DNA from 2 places in the Micromonospora sp. NPDC049374 genome. Region 2 is predicted to be linked to the other one. Evidence: riboswitches for the same ligand, from Rfam matches in the RefSeq annotation. Region 2 holds a riboswitch; the other holds the start of a gene.

Region 1 (7,693 bases), on a different contig from region 2:
CCAGCAGGCTCTTGGCCGCCTCGTTGTCCAGTACCGCGTGGCGGGTCCAGGCCAGCGCACGCAGACCCGCGACAAGTGCCTCGTCGTTTCCTGCCCGGCGGGCCAGCTCCACGATTTCCCCCGCCGCGGCGGTGTATCTCGCGGGGTCGAGGACGACTCTGGAGTACGCGGCATCCGCCTCTGCCACGAGGTCCGCGCCAAGATCAGCCGTCATCGTGGGACCGCTCGCCGCCGTACGTCAATATTTGCAGTCTATCCACACCCGGCGTCAGGTTATTGCTGGTGGTACCGATCAGCCGTGGCCGACTCTGGCTGCCGTCACGCAGCGGGAATCACCGCGATCTTCGATAGGAGCGTCACCGTGAACATAAAGACCAGGTCCTCTTCGGCGCCGGCCCCGGACGAGTTCCCGGAGCACCGGTCCAGGGAGCAGTTGAAGATCGACGCCGCCCACGTACGCCGCCAGCTGAAGGTCCTGACCGACGACGCGATACAGGGGCGAACCAGCGAGATCATCGGCCAGATGCAGGACCGGCAGGACCGGGCACCGGGGCGGTTCGCCCTGCCGTTCGACAGGTACCCGGTGACCGACCTGGCCGGACGGCCGACCTACGTGCTCGTCGCGCGGGGTCAGCTGGTGGTCGAGATGGATTCGGCCGGGCCGGGAGCCGACCCGCGGCAGGTGCTGCGCAAGTTGGGCTACCGACCGTGGAAGCGGGCCGTGGCGTCGCCGGAGCGGCGTCTCGGGGTATATGAAGGCCGCAAGCGTCCGCAGGAGTTGGCCGGTGACGTCCGGAAGTTGGCCGAGCTGGGCATCACCGCCGCGCCACATCTGGTCGTACCGCTCGGGCACATCATCAAGGGCGACGACTATCCATTCGCCACCGCCGCCCTCGGCGACTTCGTGCCGGACGCCGCCAAGGGCAAGCCGGGCATCCCGGCGGTGCGCGTGGCGGTCATCGACACGGGCATCACCCCGGAGGATCGGACCGACAGCTGGCTGGACGCTGTCGTCCGGCGCGCGGACAACACCGAGTCCCTCGACGTACTGCCGGTCACCGACGGCCGTGCGGGGGACGGCCGGCTCGACTGGTCGGCCGGGCACGGGAGCTTCGCCGCCGGCATCGTGCAGCGGGTGGCGCCCCGGTGTGAGGTGGCGGCATACCGGTTCACCCGCAGCGACGGGCTGGGCACCGACGCAGAGGCCGCCGAGGCGATGCTGCGCGCCGTAAAGGAGGCAGCCGCCGACGGCGTACGACTGATCATCAACGCCTCGATCGGCACGCCCGCCGTCGACGGTGTGCCACCGCTGGCCCTACAGAGCGCGGTGCGGATGATCGCGGACCGGTTCCCGGAGGTCCTGATCGTGGCGAGCGCCGGAAACAACGGCAGCGAGGATCCGATGTATCCGGCGGCCTTCGACGGCGTGGTGGCGGTCGGTGCGCTGACCGAGGACCTGCTACCGGCCCCGTTCTCCAGTCACGGCGACTGGGTCGACTGCTCCTGCGTCGGCCTCGGGGTGGTCGCCACCTTCGTGACCGGCACGCTGCCGCCGGTGCCGGACCCGGCGGTAGCCGACTACTCGTTTCCGGCGAACTCCTGGGCGGTCTGGAGCGGGACGTCGTTTTCCGCCCCGCAGATCAGCGGCATGGTCGCCAGGGCCTGCCTGGACGATCCCGGCCTGACTCCCCGTGACGCGCTGGACGCGTTGCTGGCCGGGCGGCGCACAATTCCCGGTTACGGGCGGGTGCTGCGGGTACTGCCGGGTACGCCGGTCTGAGGACCGCAGGTGCCGGCCGGTGTGACGCCGGCCGGCACAGTCAGTCCAGTCTGACCCAGGCCGTGGTGATCGCGTTCCGTCCCGGGCGACGCCAGGTCAGACGCATCAACCCGGCACCGACCGCCTCCACCACGAACCGTCCCTGGTCGTCGGCGTCCACCTGACGGACGGCGTCGACCTCGGGCTGCCGTACCTCGATCCTGGCCGCCCCCGGCGGTTGCAGTTGGCCGAGCAGCCGACGGTACCGGCCGGACCGGCTGACCTCCACCTCGACCGCCTCCGGCTCACCGGTCTCGGTCGGGCCCCCGAACTCGAAGGTGAGCAGCCGTGGGACGGTTCCCCGCTCGCCGGCGCGTACCGCGGTCCCGACCGCGTCCACCGCCGAGTCGGCCACGAGCGTCGCCAGCTCGGTGTCGACCTGGCGCAGACCGAAGCTCTGCTTGGCCAGCTCCACCGCCACGGCCGGCGGCGGGTCCTCCGCCCGGATCAAATCGCCGAGGGGGGCCAGCAGCCGATCGTCCGCGCCCGGCGCTGGCGTCTCCGGCCCCGCGTGCTCGTCGTCCACGATTCCTCCCTCAGTCCTCGGGTTGCCGTCAACCGCTTTTCCTCCTACGAGTCGCGCAGCGCGTCACTGATACCCTCGGCGTCAAGTAGGCCACGCAGTCTTGCCAGGCACCGCCCCCGGATCGGCCCGAGACTGCCCACCGGCATGTCGAGTGCCGCGGCGACCAACTCGTAGGAGACCCGGTCTCCTGCCGGTTCGATCAGCAGGAGTCGCAGGATCTTCTGGCAGCGGACGTCGAGTCGGCCAAACTCGCGCCACAGCCGTGCGTTCCGGTCCGCGATCAGCGCCGGTTGGTCGGCCGACGAGGACGGTCCGCTGAAGCGGTCCAGTAACCGGTCGTCATCCGTGGGCCGGACACGCTTGTTGCGGCGGAGGATACCCAGGCACTCCCGGCGGCAGGTTGTGCCGAGCCAGCCGGGCAGGCGGGCGGGGTCGTGGATGGTGTCGAGGTGCTCAAGTAGTCGCAGCCAGGTGAGTTGAAACGCGTCAGCGGCGTCGGCCGAACTCAGGCCGAAATGCCGGCAGATGGACCAGAGCAGCGGGCTGAACCGGTCGACGAGGTTGTTCCAGGCGACCTGGTCGCCGGAGGCGGCGAGCCGCAGTTGGTGCGCGACGTCATGCTGCACAGCGGGCACCGGTTGCGGCGAACCCGCCCCGGTCTGCCTCTCTCTCATCCGAAGCCTTCCGACGTGCCGGCCGCGCAGCTGTAGGTGGGCGGGCCGGACCCCGGCCGTGCACACGTCGCGGTGAGAGCTGACCAGACCAGCGGATCCTATCGGATGCAGTGAATGGGGAGGTGCGCGAACCGCGGTAGGGCCGGCGGGCGAGCCGGGCCGCGTACCTGCTGCTATGGACGTTTCTCCTGGTCAACTTGGTGATCCTCCAGGTCATGTTCGCCCATCCGAGCCGGCCGGTGCCCAACACCCTGACCGCGATCGGCCGTTACCGCCCGACGGTCGTACCCTGCGGCTGACCGCGAAGGCGATCGGCTCGACCAGCGCCGGGCTGCGGCAGTTGCCGGTGGGCACCCGGGTCTACGCCGAGGGACCGTACGGGGCCCTCACCACCGCCGGCCGTACCCGGGAGAACGCGCTGCTGATCGCTGGCGGCATCGGCATCACTCCGATCCGGGCGTTGCTGGAGGACCCGGAACTGACGGGAGACGTCGTGGTCCTCTACCGAGCCCGCACACCCGCCGACGCGGTGCTGATCGGCGAGCTGCGCAACCTCGTACAGGCCCGGGGTGCCCGCCTGCACCTGCTGACCGGGCGCACCGCCGACGGCAGCCAGCCGTTCAGTCCGGAGAGCCTGCGCGGCCTGGTTCCCGACATCGCCGAACGGGACGTCTACCTGTGCGGCCCCCCGGCGAAACTGCGTGGCGGACCGCAGCGGCCAGCTGCTAGTTTGCCGGCGGCCGTGCGAGAGACCGAGGAGGTGGTACCCGTGAACGTTTCGACATGGGTGCTCCCCCGCGGGGTCACGGTCGGACGATAGGTCGTCCGGGAGCGCCGTTCGCGAGCACTCCCGAAAGGTACGACCATGCGATTCACTACTGAGCAGCGCCTCGATGGCGACGTCCTCGAACGCGAGTTCGCCCTCGGCGAGATCCCCGGCATCCTGTGGACGCCCGCATCCATATCCGCTCCGGTCCCGCTGATCCTGCTCGGCCACCCGCCGCTCGGACTGCGCAGGATGTATCCCCGGCTGGTGGCGCGGGCCTGCCAGGCCGCGGCGGAGGGCTTCGCCGCAGCTGCGATCGAGCTGCCCGGCAGCGGTGACCGGCCCCGTTGGGCCGCCGTCGAGCAGGCCCGCGTCGGCCTGCGCCGGGCGCTGGAGGCCGGCGAGCCGGTCAGCGATGAGATCATCGACGCCCTCGTTCTCCCGCTCGTCGACAAGGCAGTCCCGGAATCGCAGGCCGCCCTGGACGCCCTCCTGTCGCTGCCCGAGATCGGTGGCCCGGTCGGGTACTCGGGTGGCGTGATCTCCGTCGGCATCCGGCTTGCGGTGGTCGAGCCGCGCATCGTGGCCGCCGGTCTCTTCGCCGGGAGTTTCGTGCCGCGCCTCATGTTCGAGCAGGCCCGGCAGGTCACCATTCCGTTGCACGTGCTGTTGCAGTGGGATGACGAAAGCAATGACCGACAGGCGGCCCTGAATCTGTTCGACGCCTTCGGCTCCAAGGAGAAGACGCTGCACGCCAACATGGGCGGACACACAGGTGTTCCCTGGTACGCAGGGGAGGACGCCGGCCGGTTCTTCGCCCGGCACCTACGTTAGCGGGCCTGAGGCGATCCGGGCGAGGCCGAGCAGAGTCAACTCTGCTCGGTGCCGGCGTCCGTAGGTCGGGCACTCCGGACCCCCGTCCCGCGGCGTGGCCCGTACGATGGCGGTGGTGCTGGTTCGTCCCGTCCGGCTGGGTGGGGCGTCGTAAGAGGGAACCCGGTGTGAATCCGGGGCTGCCCCGCAGCGGTGAGTGGGAACGACCGCCGTCAACAGAGCACTGGACCGTGAGGTCTGGGAAGCGACGGCCAGTAGGCGACCTGGTGTCATGCCCGCGAGTCCGAAGACCTGCCAGTGCTGCGCACGCCGCCGGTGTGCGCCGCCGGCGGCCTCTCGGGAGGGCCAGGGCGGAAGCCGGTACCTGAGGTGTACCCGTCTTCCCCTCCCGTGTCCGCCGGACACTGCGAGGGAAGGACCCCCTTGGTGAGTACCGCATTCGGGCAGAGCACCGTGCTCGGCTATCCACGCATCGGCGCCAACCGTGAATTGAAAAAGGCCGTCGAGGCGTACTGGGCCGGCACCATCGACGCCGAGGCTCTGGCCAACACCGCCGCCGGCCTCCGGGCGCAGGTGTGGCGGACGCTGCGCGATGCCCGTCTGGACGCGATCCCGTCGAACACGTTCTCCTACTACGACCAGATGCTCGACACGGCCGTCGCCGTCGGAGCGGTCCCGACCCGGTTCGCTCGGCTGGGCCTGTCCGCGCTGGACAGCTACTTCGCCATGGCCCGCGGGGTGGATGCCGAGCCGGCGCTGGAGCTGACGAAGTGGTTCGACACCAACTACCACTACCTGGTGCCGGAGATCGCCGCGGACACCGTGTTCACCGCCAACCCGGTGAAAGCGTTGGACGAGTACGTCGAGGCCCGTGACCTGGGTGTCATCACCCGGCCGGTGTTCGTCGGCCCGGCCACGTTCCTGCTGCTGGCCAAGGGGGACGATCCGTTCGCCCGGCTCGACGACCTGGTCGAGACGTACGCCCGGATTCTCGCCGCCCTGGCGGATGTGGGTGTCGGCTGGGTGCAGCTGGACGAGCCGGCCTACGTCACCGACCGCAGCCCGGCCGAGATCGATGCACTGCGTCGCGCCTACACCAGGCTCGGTGAACTCGCACACCGACCGCGGATCTTCGTGGCGACCTACTTCGGTGACCTCGGCGACGCGCTTCCGGCCCTGCTGGACACCCCGGTCGAAGCCGTCGGCCTGGACCTGGTCGCCGGACCGGGCAACCTTCACCGGCTCGCCGCCGCCGGACCGCTGGGCGGCAAGACCATCGTCGCCGGTCTGGTCGACGGCCGTAACGTCTGGCGTACCGACCTGCGGGCGGCCGTGACGGCCGGCGCGACGGTCGCCGGCCTGGCCGATCACGTCGCCGTGTCCTCGTCCTGCTCGCTGCTGCACGTGCCGGTCGACGTGTCCGCCGAGACCCACCTCGACCCCCGGTTGTCCGAGCGGTTGGCGTTCGCCCGGCAGAAGGTCGACGAGATCGTCGTGCTCGGCCGCGCGCTGCGCGACGGCACCACCGCGCTACCCGCGCCCCTGCCGCCCACCCCGGCCGACTGGCGTCACGACGACGTACGCGGTCGGCTGGCCGCCCTGCGCCCCACCGACCGGCAGCGTGGTGAATACCCCACCCGGGCCGCCCGCCAGCAGGAACGACTCAGCCTGCCGGAACTGCCGACCACGACGATCGGGTCGTTCCCGCAGACCGCCGAGCTGCGCAAGGCCCGCGCCGCGCACCGGGCCGGCAGCCTCGACGACGCCGGCTACGCGTCGCGGATGCGCGCGGAGGTGGAGCACGTCATCCGGTTGCAGGAACAGCTGGGCCTGGACGTGCTCGTGCACGGTGAACCGGAACGCAACGACATGGTGCAGTACTTCGGCGAGCAACTCGACGGCTTCGCCGCCACGCAGCATGGCTGGGTGCAGTCCTACGGCTCCCGCTGCGTACGCCCGCCGATCATCTACGGCGACGTGTCCCGCCGGGCACCGATGACCGTGGAATGGTCCACCTACGCGCAGTCGCTGACCAGCAGACCGGTCAAGGGCATGCTCACCGGCCCGGTCACCATCCTGGCCTGGTCGTTCGTCCGCACCGACCAACCCCTCGCGGACACCGCCGACCAGGTCGCGCTCGCCCTACGCGATGAGTGCCGTGACCTGGAGGGCGCCGGGGTCCGGGTCATCCAGGTCGACGAACCGGCGCTACGGGAGACGCTGCCGCTGCGCAGCGCCGACCAGAAGGCGTACCTGGACTGGGCCGTCGGAGCGTTCCGGCTGGCCACCAGCGGTGTCGCCGACGACACCCAGATCCACACCCACCTGTGCTACTCGGAGTTCGGTGAGGTGATCCACGCCATCGACGCCCTCGACGCCGACGTCACAAGCATTGAGGCGTCGCGGTCCAAGATGGAGGTCCTCGACGACCTGGCCGCGATCGGCTACGGCCGGGGCGTCGGCCCCGGGGTGTGGGACATCCACTCACCCCGGGTACCGCCGCGCGGCGAGGTGATCGAGGCGCTGCGCCGGGCCGTCGCGGCCGTGCCGGCCCGCCGGTTGTGGGTGAATCCGGACTGCGGCCTCAAGACGCGCGGCTATCCGGAGGTCGAGGCGTCCCTGCGGCACCTGGTGGCCGCCGCCGCCGAGGTACGCGCCAGCTGACCGTACCGAGCCGGGCGGTACCGACCACGCGGCTCGTGGTCGGTACCGCCCGTCAACACGTTCGGCTCGCCACTCGCCGCGAACACGCCAGCGGTGATCACCATGGTTTCCGCAAGGCAATCCCAGGGCGAGGTAATCGCGGTCTCCAGCAGGTCGATCATGGAACACGGCCGGCCACATCGAGCCTTCGTCCAGCTCGGCCTGGTCGCTGAACCCCAGCGTGGCGTAACGCGTCTTGAACTTCGCCGCCGGCTGGAAGTGGCAGATGATGCGTGAAAACCTCGTAGACGCTGCTGTCGGTGGCACTCATTGAACACATCTTCCTTCGATGGAACGATGAGGACTGCGTCCGGGATGACGAACCCCGATACCTGAATTCGCCATCCCGGCCGCACTCAGGTGGCGCTCCA
Region 2 (7,693 bases):
ACGCCCTGCTGCTGGTTGCCGCGGTCGTGCTCTGCGGCATGATCGGCTACCTGACCATCGTCGGGCGACGCCTCGACGTGCTGGCCATCGGCGACGAGACCGCGCAGACCCTGGGTGTGTCACCAGACCGGTTCCGGCTCCGACTGCTCGTGCTGGTGTCACTGAGTGTCGGCGTGCTGGTCTCCGCCGCCGGCAGCATCGGCTTCGTCGGCCTCGTCGTGCCGCACCTCGCCCGCCGCATCGTCGGCGCCCCACACGTCCGGGTGGTGCCGGTGGCCGCGCTGCTCGGCGCCATCCTGCTGGTCTGGGCCGACGTGCTCGCCCGGCTGCTGCTGGCCCCCCAGGAGATCCCGATCGGCATCATCACCGCCCTGCTCGGCGCACCCTTCCTGCTGGTCCTGATCCGTCGTCTGCACTTCACCGGCGCGTGAGCGCCCGATGAGCCGAGGAGCACCGATGAAGGCAACCCGTCTCGCCGTCACCGCGGCCACGTCCGTTCTCGCGCTGCTGGTCGCGGCCTGCGGCGGTTCCGCCGAGGAGCCGGCGGCGACCGGTCCCGGCTTTCCGGTAACCGTCACCAACTGCGGCGTGGAGGTGACCTTCGACGCCGCGCCGGAGCGCGTCGTGCTGCTCAAGAGCGCGGCCGTGCCGTACCTGCACGCGCTCGGCGTGCTGGACCGGGTCACCGCCCGGGCCGGGCAGTACCCCAGGGAGTACTACGACGCCGCGACCCTCGCCGAGCTGGACCGCATTCCCCTGCTCACCGACAAGACCGACACCAGCGGCCACCTGCAGATCTCCAAGGAGGTGGTGATCAGTCAGGAGCCCGACCTGGTGCTCGGTGAGGTCGACAACCTGTCCCGCGACACCCTCTCGGCGGTGGACGTCCCGCTGCTGGAGGAACCGGCCATGTGCCCGGACACCACCGCCACCCCCAGCTTCGACGACATCTACCGGCAGCTGGAGACCTACGGGCGGGTGTTCGGCCGCGAGGCCGAGGCGACCACCGCGGTAGAGGCACTCAAGGACCGGATGACGACGATCCGGGCCGGAGCGGGTACGGCGTCCGGTCGTACCGCCGCCGTGCTGTATCCGACGGTCGGCGGCGGCACCACGTACGCGTACGGCTCCGTCAGCATGGCCCACCCGCAGCTGGAGGCGGCCGGCTTCCGCAACGTATTCGGCGACACGCCGGAACGGGTCTTCGAGGTCACCGTCGAGGAGCTGCTCGGCCGTAACCCCGACGTACTGATCCTGCTCCACAGCGACGGCGACCCCACCGCGGTCGAGCAGGGCCTGACCGGCCTGCCCGGCGCCGAGCAGCTCACCGCGGTCCGGGACGGCAACGTGATGACCCAGCTGTTCAACTTCACCGAGCCGCCGAGCCCACTGTCGATCGACGGTCTGGAGCGGATCGTGCAGCGGTTCAGGGCCGACTCGTGATCCGGGCGACCCAGGTCTCCTGGCACTACGGCGCCAACCCGGTGATCGACGGGGTAAGCGTGACCGCGCGCCCCGGCCGGGTGCTCGGCCTGATCGGCCCCAACGGCAGTGGCAAGACCACCCTGCTGCGGCTGCTCTACGGCGCGCTGCGCAGCGGCACCGGACGGGTCGTCGTGGACGGTGACGACCTGGCCGCGCTGCCGTCGCGGGAGGCCGCGCGCCGGCTGGCCGTGGTGGTGCAGGAGACCGGCGGTGAGACCGCCCTCACCGTGGCCGAGCTGGTGCTGCTGGGCCGCGGCCCGCACCTGAACACCTTCCAGCGCACCGGGCCGGCGGATCACCGGATCGCGGCGGAGTGCCTGACCCGGGTCGGTGCCGCCCACCTGGGGTCACGGGCCTTCGCCCGCCTCTCCGGCGGCGAACGCCAGCGGGTGCTCATCGCCCGGGCGCTGGCCCAGCAGGCCACCCACCTGCTGCTCGACGAGCCCACCAACCATCTCGACATCCGCTACCAGCACGAGATCCTGCGGCTGGTACGCGACCTCGGCACCTGTGCCGTGGTGGTGCTGCACGACCTGAACCTCGCTGCCCGCTACTGCGACGACCTGGTCCTGCTCGGCCAGGGCGGCGTCGCCGCCGCCGGCACCACCGAGGAGGTCCTCGACCCTGCCGTTCTCGAACCCGTCTACGGCATCGGCATTCAGCGTCTCGACCTCGACGGCGCGATCCACCTGCTGTACCACCCTCACGATCAGCCCGCCGTGGAAAGGAGTGCCGCATGAGCGGCACCGAACCGGGCACCGGATGCCGTACCTGATCGCCGATCAGGTCTGAGGCAGCCCGAGGACCGGGGCCGACCCGGCGGTGAATCGCCGAGCCGACCCCGGTCCGCGCGGGTGAGGCCGGACCGCCCTCAGAAGTCGTCGTCGAAGGCGACCGTGCCGGTGACCCCGACCTGGTAGGCGGACACCCGCCGTTCGAAGAAGTTGGACAGCTCCTGCACGTCCTGCAACTCCATGAAGGCGAACGGATTCTTCGACCCGTACCGCGGTTCGATCTCCAGCTGCGCCAACCGGCGGTCGGCGACGTGCTGGAGATATTCGCGCATGTCGGCCAGGGACAGCCCGGACACGCCCTGTTCGAGCAGGTCGGCGGCGAACTGCACCTCGCACTCGACGGCTTCGGCAAGCATGTCCCGGACCTGCTGTTCCATCTCCGCGTCGAACAGGTCCGGCTCCTCGGCGCGTACGGTGTCGACCACGTCGAAGGCGAAGGCCATGTGCATCGACTCGTCCCGGAACACCCAGTTGGTGCCGGAGGCGAGGCCGTGCAGCAGGCCCCGGGACCGCAGGAAGTACACGTAGGCGAAGGCGCCGTAGAAGAACAGCCCCTCGATGCAGGCGGCGAAGCAGATCAAGTTCAGCAGGAACGACCGCCGGTCCTCGCGGGTCTTCAGCTCCCGCAGTTCGAAGATCGAGTCGATCCACTTGAAGCAGAACTCGGCCTTGCGGGCGATCGACGGGATGTTCTCCACCGCCGCGAACGCCGCGAACCGTTCCCGCTCGTCCGGCACGTAGGTGTCCAGGAGGTTCAGGTAGAACTGGACGTGCACCGCCTCCTCGAACAGTTGCCGCGACAGGTAGAGCCGGCCCTCCGGCGAGTTGACGTGCTGATAGAGGTTGAGTACGAGGTTGTTGGCGACGATGGTGTCGCCGGTGGCGAAGAACGCGACCAGTCGGGACACCAGGTGTTGCTCCGCCGGGGACAGCTTGGCCAGGTCGGCGAGGTCGGAGTGCAGGTCGACCTCCTCGACGGTCCAGGTGTTCTTGATGGCGTCCTTGAACCGGTCGAAGAACTGCGGGTAGCGCATCGGTCGCAGGGTCAGGTCCATACCGGGGTCGAGCAGCATCTGCCGCCGGCCGGTGTCGGGTTCGGAAACGGTGGTCACTGGCAGGCCTCGCAGCTCTCGGGGTTTTCCAGGGAGCAGGCCAGCGCCTCGTCGTCGCTTACCGCGACGATCGGCTTGACCGCCGGGGTGACGGCGACGGTGGCCTGCTGGATCCGGGTCGCGGGACGCGACCGCAGGTAGTAGGTGGTCTTCAGCCCGGCTTTCCAGGCGTACAGGTACATCGAGGAGAGCTTGCCGATGGTCGGCGCGCTGAGGAACAGGTTCAGCGACTGCGACTGGTCGACGAACGGCGCACGGGCGGCGGCCAGGTCGACAAGCGCCCGCTGCGGCAGCTCCCACGCGGTACGGAACAGCTCCCGCACCTCCTCGGGCAGTTCGGCGATGCCCTGCACCGACCCCTCGGCCCGCTTGATCTGCTCCCGGATCGGCGCCGTCCACAGCCCACGCGCCTTCAGCTCCCGGACCAGGTAGGTGTTGATCTGGAGGAACTCACCGGACATCGTCTCGCGCTTGAACAGGTTGGACACCTGCGGCTCGATGCACTCGTAGCAACCGGCGATCGAGGCGATCGTGGCGGTCGGCGCGATCGCGACAAGCAGCGAGTTGCGCAGGCCGTGACGGGCGATCCGCTCCCGCAGCGCGGCCCACCGCTGCTCCTGCGTCACCTCCGCGCCCCACAGGTCGGGATGCAGCTCACCCATCGCGGCCCGGGTTTCGGCGTACGCCGGGTGTGGGCCGAACCGCTCGGCCAGCCCGGCCGACGTCTCCAGCGCGGTCAGGAAGATCTCCTCCTGTACCCGGGTCGACAGCTCCCGCGCCGGCGCCGAGTCGAACGGCAGCCGCAGGGTGAACAACGCGTCCTGCAGCCCCATCAGGCCGAGCCCGACCGGACGCCAGCGCGGATTCGACACCGCCGTCTGCTCAGCCGGGTAGTAGTTGATGTCGATCACCCGGTCGAGGAACACCACGGCCGTGCGTACCGTCGCGCGCAGCTTCTCCCAGTCGACGCCGTCGGCGGTGACGTGCGCGCCCAGGTTGACCGACCCCAGGTTGCACACGGCCGTCTCGGTGTCGCTGTTGACCTCCAGGATCTCTGTGCACAGGTTCGACAGGTGGATCGTGTTGCCGGGCACACCGGTCTGGTTGGACAGCCGGTTCGCCGCGTCCTTGAACGTCATCCAACCGTTGCCGGTCTGCGCGAGCGTACGCATCATCCGGCCGTACAGGTCGCGGGCCTTCACCGTCCGCACGGCCTTCTTCTCCGCGGCCCGGTACGCCTCGTCGAACGCCTCGCCGAACAGGTCCGGCAGCTCGGGTGCGTCCGACGGGTCGATAAGCGACCAGTCGCCGTCGGCCTCGACCCGGCGCATGAACTCGTCCGGGATCCAGTTGGCCAGATTCAGGTTGTGGGTACGCCGGGACTCCTCGCCGGTGTTGTCCCGCAGCTCCAGGAACTCCTCGATGTCCGGGTGCCACGGCTCCAGGTACACACAGGCCGCGCCCTTGCGGCGGCCACCCTGGTTGACCGCCGCCACCCCGGCGTCGAGCGTCTTGAGGAACGGCACGATGCCGTTGGACCTGCCGTTGGTGCCCCGGATCAACGCGCCCCGGCCCCGGACCCGCGACCAGGAGATGCCGATGCCGCCGGAGAACTTCGACAGCTTCGCCACCTGGTGGTACCGCTCGTAGATCGAGTCGAGTTCGTCGCGCGGCGAGTCGACAAGGAAACACGACGACATCTGGGTGTGCCGGGTTCCCGAGTTGAACAGTGTCGGTGAACTCGGCAGGTACGCCAGGCTCGACATCAGCCGGTAGAACCCGATCGCCTCGCCCGGTGTCTGCGACAGCCCGCAGGCCACCCGCAGGAGCCAGTACTGCGGCGTCTCCACCACCAGGCGGGTCTGCGGATGCCGCAGCAGGTACCGGTCCGCGACGGTGCGCAGTCCGAAGTACTCGAACCGCAGGTCACCGTCGGGGTCGACCGCGTCGTCCAGCTTGCGCGCGTTCCGGGCCACGAACGCGGCTGTCTCGTCCCCGATCAGCCCGAGGCCGTGGGCGTACCGGATGGACTGGCTGAAGCTGGCCACCTGCTGTCCACGGACCTCCTTGTCCACGTACGCGGCCAGCAGCCGCGCCGCCAGCTTCGAGTACTGCGGCTCCGTACCGATCAGTTCGGCGGCCGTCTGGATGGACAGCTTGTCCAGTTCGGCGGTGGTGGCACCGTCGTACAGGCCGCTGATGGTCTTGGTGGCCACCCGCAGCGGATCGACCTCGTCGAGGTCGGCCACCCACCGCTCCACCGCCCGGACGATCTTGTTGACGTCCACCGGTTCCGTGGCGCCGTCGCGCTTGCGGACCTGCATCACCTGCCGGCGCTGCTCCGACACACCTGCGTCGGAGGCCGGCATCTCCCGCACGACCGTCACGTCTCTCTCCTCGCGCCGTCTGCTCAGGGCCTCGGACACGCGGGAGGACGCCACGGGATCCGCGCAGGCGGCACGGCCCGTTCCTGGCGTCGGCCGTCCCACGCGGCCTGCGGCCGCCGCCCACGAGTGCGGGCGGCGTGCTGGCAGGTCTTCGGACTCGTGGGCGTGCTCGCGCGCTCCTACTGGCCGTCGCTTCCCAGGCCGGGGCCCAGTGCTGTGTGACGGCTGTCGTTCCCACTCACCGCTGCGGGGCAGCCCCGGATTCACACCGGGTTCCCTCTTGCCTCGGCCGCCCCGGATGGGCGCCGAACCAGCTACGAGTGACACCATATATGGGCCGCCCTCGAACGCAAGACACCAGATGGTGTGTCGGCGTGTTCCGCAACGGACGTCACATCCGGCTACCCACCCAGCCGCTGGTGCGTAGCAGAACCGCAGCGTCCTCAGTAGGTGCCCAGCGGTTGACCTTGACGCAGGGTCAACCTCTGAAGATGACGGCATGACCACGAACTCCAGTGCGAACGAGGTAACCAAACCGTCCAGGTCGCTCGGCGGCCACGGTAGAAATGGCGAACGCGTCGAGCAGGACGAGCATTCGGTGCGGCATTTCACGGTCCACCACGACGGCGTCACGATCCCGGTGTCTCGCGGCGGACGGGGACGTCCGCTGGTCCTGTGTCCCGGGTTGAACTCGACCCAGGCGGACCTGCACGAGCTGACCGAGTTGCTGCGGCACGACCACGACGTGGTGAGCTTCGACCTGCGCGGCCATGGCCGCGCCTCCGCCGCCGACCGGTACTCCTTCGAGGATTTCCTCAGCGACCTCGCGGCCGTGATGGCGACGCTGGAAAGCCTCGACCCACACTCGGCGCCCCTGCTCGTGGGCTATTCACTGGGTGCGGACCTGGCCGTGCGCTATGCCTCCGAGCATCCTGACACCCTCGCCGCGCTGGTGCTCATCGACGGGGCGAATCCGGTCCCCGAACCGTTCATCACCGAGGCCGACGCGGCGGCGTTTCTCGCGATGTGGAAGGACTTGGCAACGCAGCAGGAATCCTTACGGGGCACCGCCCGCCAAGTGTTGCTCACCGCCCAGGAGATCTTTGACTTGAATGCCGAGATCGATGTGGTTCGGTCCGGGCTACTGCACCGCTACCGGAAGATCGACCGGCCCATCCGCATGATCATGTCGACCTCGATGGCCGGCGACAGCGGCGAAGAACCGGCCCTGCGCCTCAACCACAACTGGCGGGCCGGCGTCGAGCGGCTCGTCCGCGAGCAGCCGCACATCGCCACGTTCTGGCTCGACGCCGACCATCGGCTGGCCTTCACGCACGCCCACGAGATCGCGCAGATCATCCGAACCACCCAGGACGCGACCGGCCAGGCCGACTCCCTCGACCGCGCCGTAGCAGACTGAGGCGATGCTGACCATCGGTGAGCTGGCGTCATACGCCGGTGTGACAGTGCGGGCGGTACGGCATTACCACGCCAAGGGCCTGCTGCCGGAGCCGGAGCGGGACCACTCCGGCTACCGCAGGTACGACGCCACCGCCATGGTCGAGCTCATCAGAATCCGGACCCTCGCCGAGGCCGGGGTCCCGCTCGCCCGGGTACGGGAACTGCTGCAAGCCGACGAGAAGGAGTTCGCCGAGGCGGTCGCGGACATCGACAAGCGGCTACGGGCGGAGATCCGGCAACGGCACCGGCAACGGGAACGGATCGCCCGCCTGACCTCCGGAGACAGCCTGGTGCTGCCCCCGGTGGTGATCGAGCATCTCGACCGGTTGCGGGCCCTCGGGGTCGACGAACGGATCGTTCAAGTCGAGCGCGACGGCTGGATCCCGCTGGCCGCGAGGTCACCGGAACGAGTCCCCGAGTGGATGGCACGCAAGCGGGAGCAGCTCGCCGACCC

Evidence for each region. A riboswitch is a leader RNA that binds a small molecule or an ion and turns the genes downstream of it on or off. The one in region 2 is predicted to bind cobalamin.
Region 1: it holds a riboswitch for cobalamin, as region 2 does, so the genes downstream of both, metE (5-methyltetrahydropteroyltriglutamate--homocysteine S-methyltransferase) here and AB0J93_RS24990 (ribonucleoside-diphosphate reductase subunit alpha) in region 2, are expected to answer to the same signal.

What each region holds. Positions count from the first base shown of each region.
Region 1 is NZ_JBFAQH010000004.1:313,913-321,605, reverse strand. Features, by position in the region: gene AB0J93_RS09815 (CHAT domain-containing protein) at 1-214, opposite strand, end outside; gene AB0J93_RS09810 (S8/S53 family peptidase) at 362-1,780, shown strand; gene AB0J93_RS09805 (hypothetical protein) at 1,821-2,345, opposite strand; gene AB0J93_RS09800 (sigma-70 family RNA polymerase sigma factor) at 2,390-2,971, opposite strand; gene AB0J93_RS09795 (hypothetical protein) at 3,366-3,839, shown strand; gene AB0J93_RS09790 (alpha/beta hydrolase) at 3,885-4,619, shown strand; cobalamin riboswitch at 4,722-4,933, shown strand; gene metE (5-methyltetrahydropteroyltriglutamate--homocysteine S-methyltransferase) at 5,046-7,283, shown strand; gene AB0J93_RS09780 (glyoxalase) at 7,679-7,693, opposite strand, start outside.
Region 2 is NZ_JBFAQH010000017.1:103,402-111,094, forward strand. Features, by position in the region: gene AB0J93_RS24970 (iron ABC transporter permease) at 1-431, shown strand, start outside; gene AB0J93_RS24975 (ABC transporter substrate-binding protein) at 457-1,443, shown strand; gene AB0J93_RS24980 (ABC transporter ATP-binding protein) at 1,440-2,225, shown strand; gene AB0J93_RS24985 (ribonucleotide-diphosphate reductase subunit beta) at 2,357-3,352, opposite strand; gene AB0J93_RS24990 (ribonucleoside-diphosphate reductase subunit alpha) at 3,388-5,760, opposite strand; cobalamin riboswitch at 5,903-6,108, opposite strand; gene AB0J93_RS24995 (alpha/beta hydrolase) at 6,278-7,198, shown strand; gene AB0J93_RS25000 (MerR family transcriptional regulator) at 7,203-7,693, shown strand, end outside.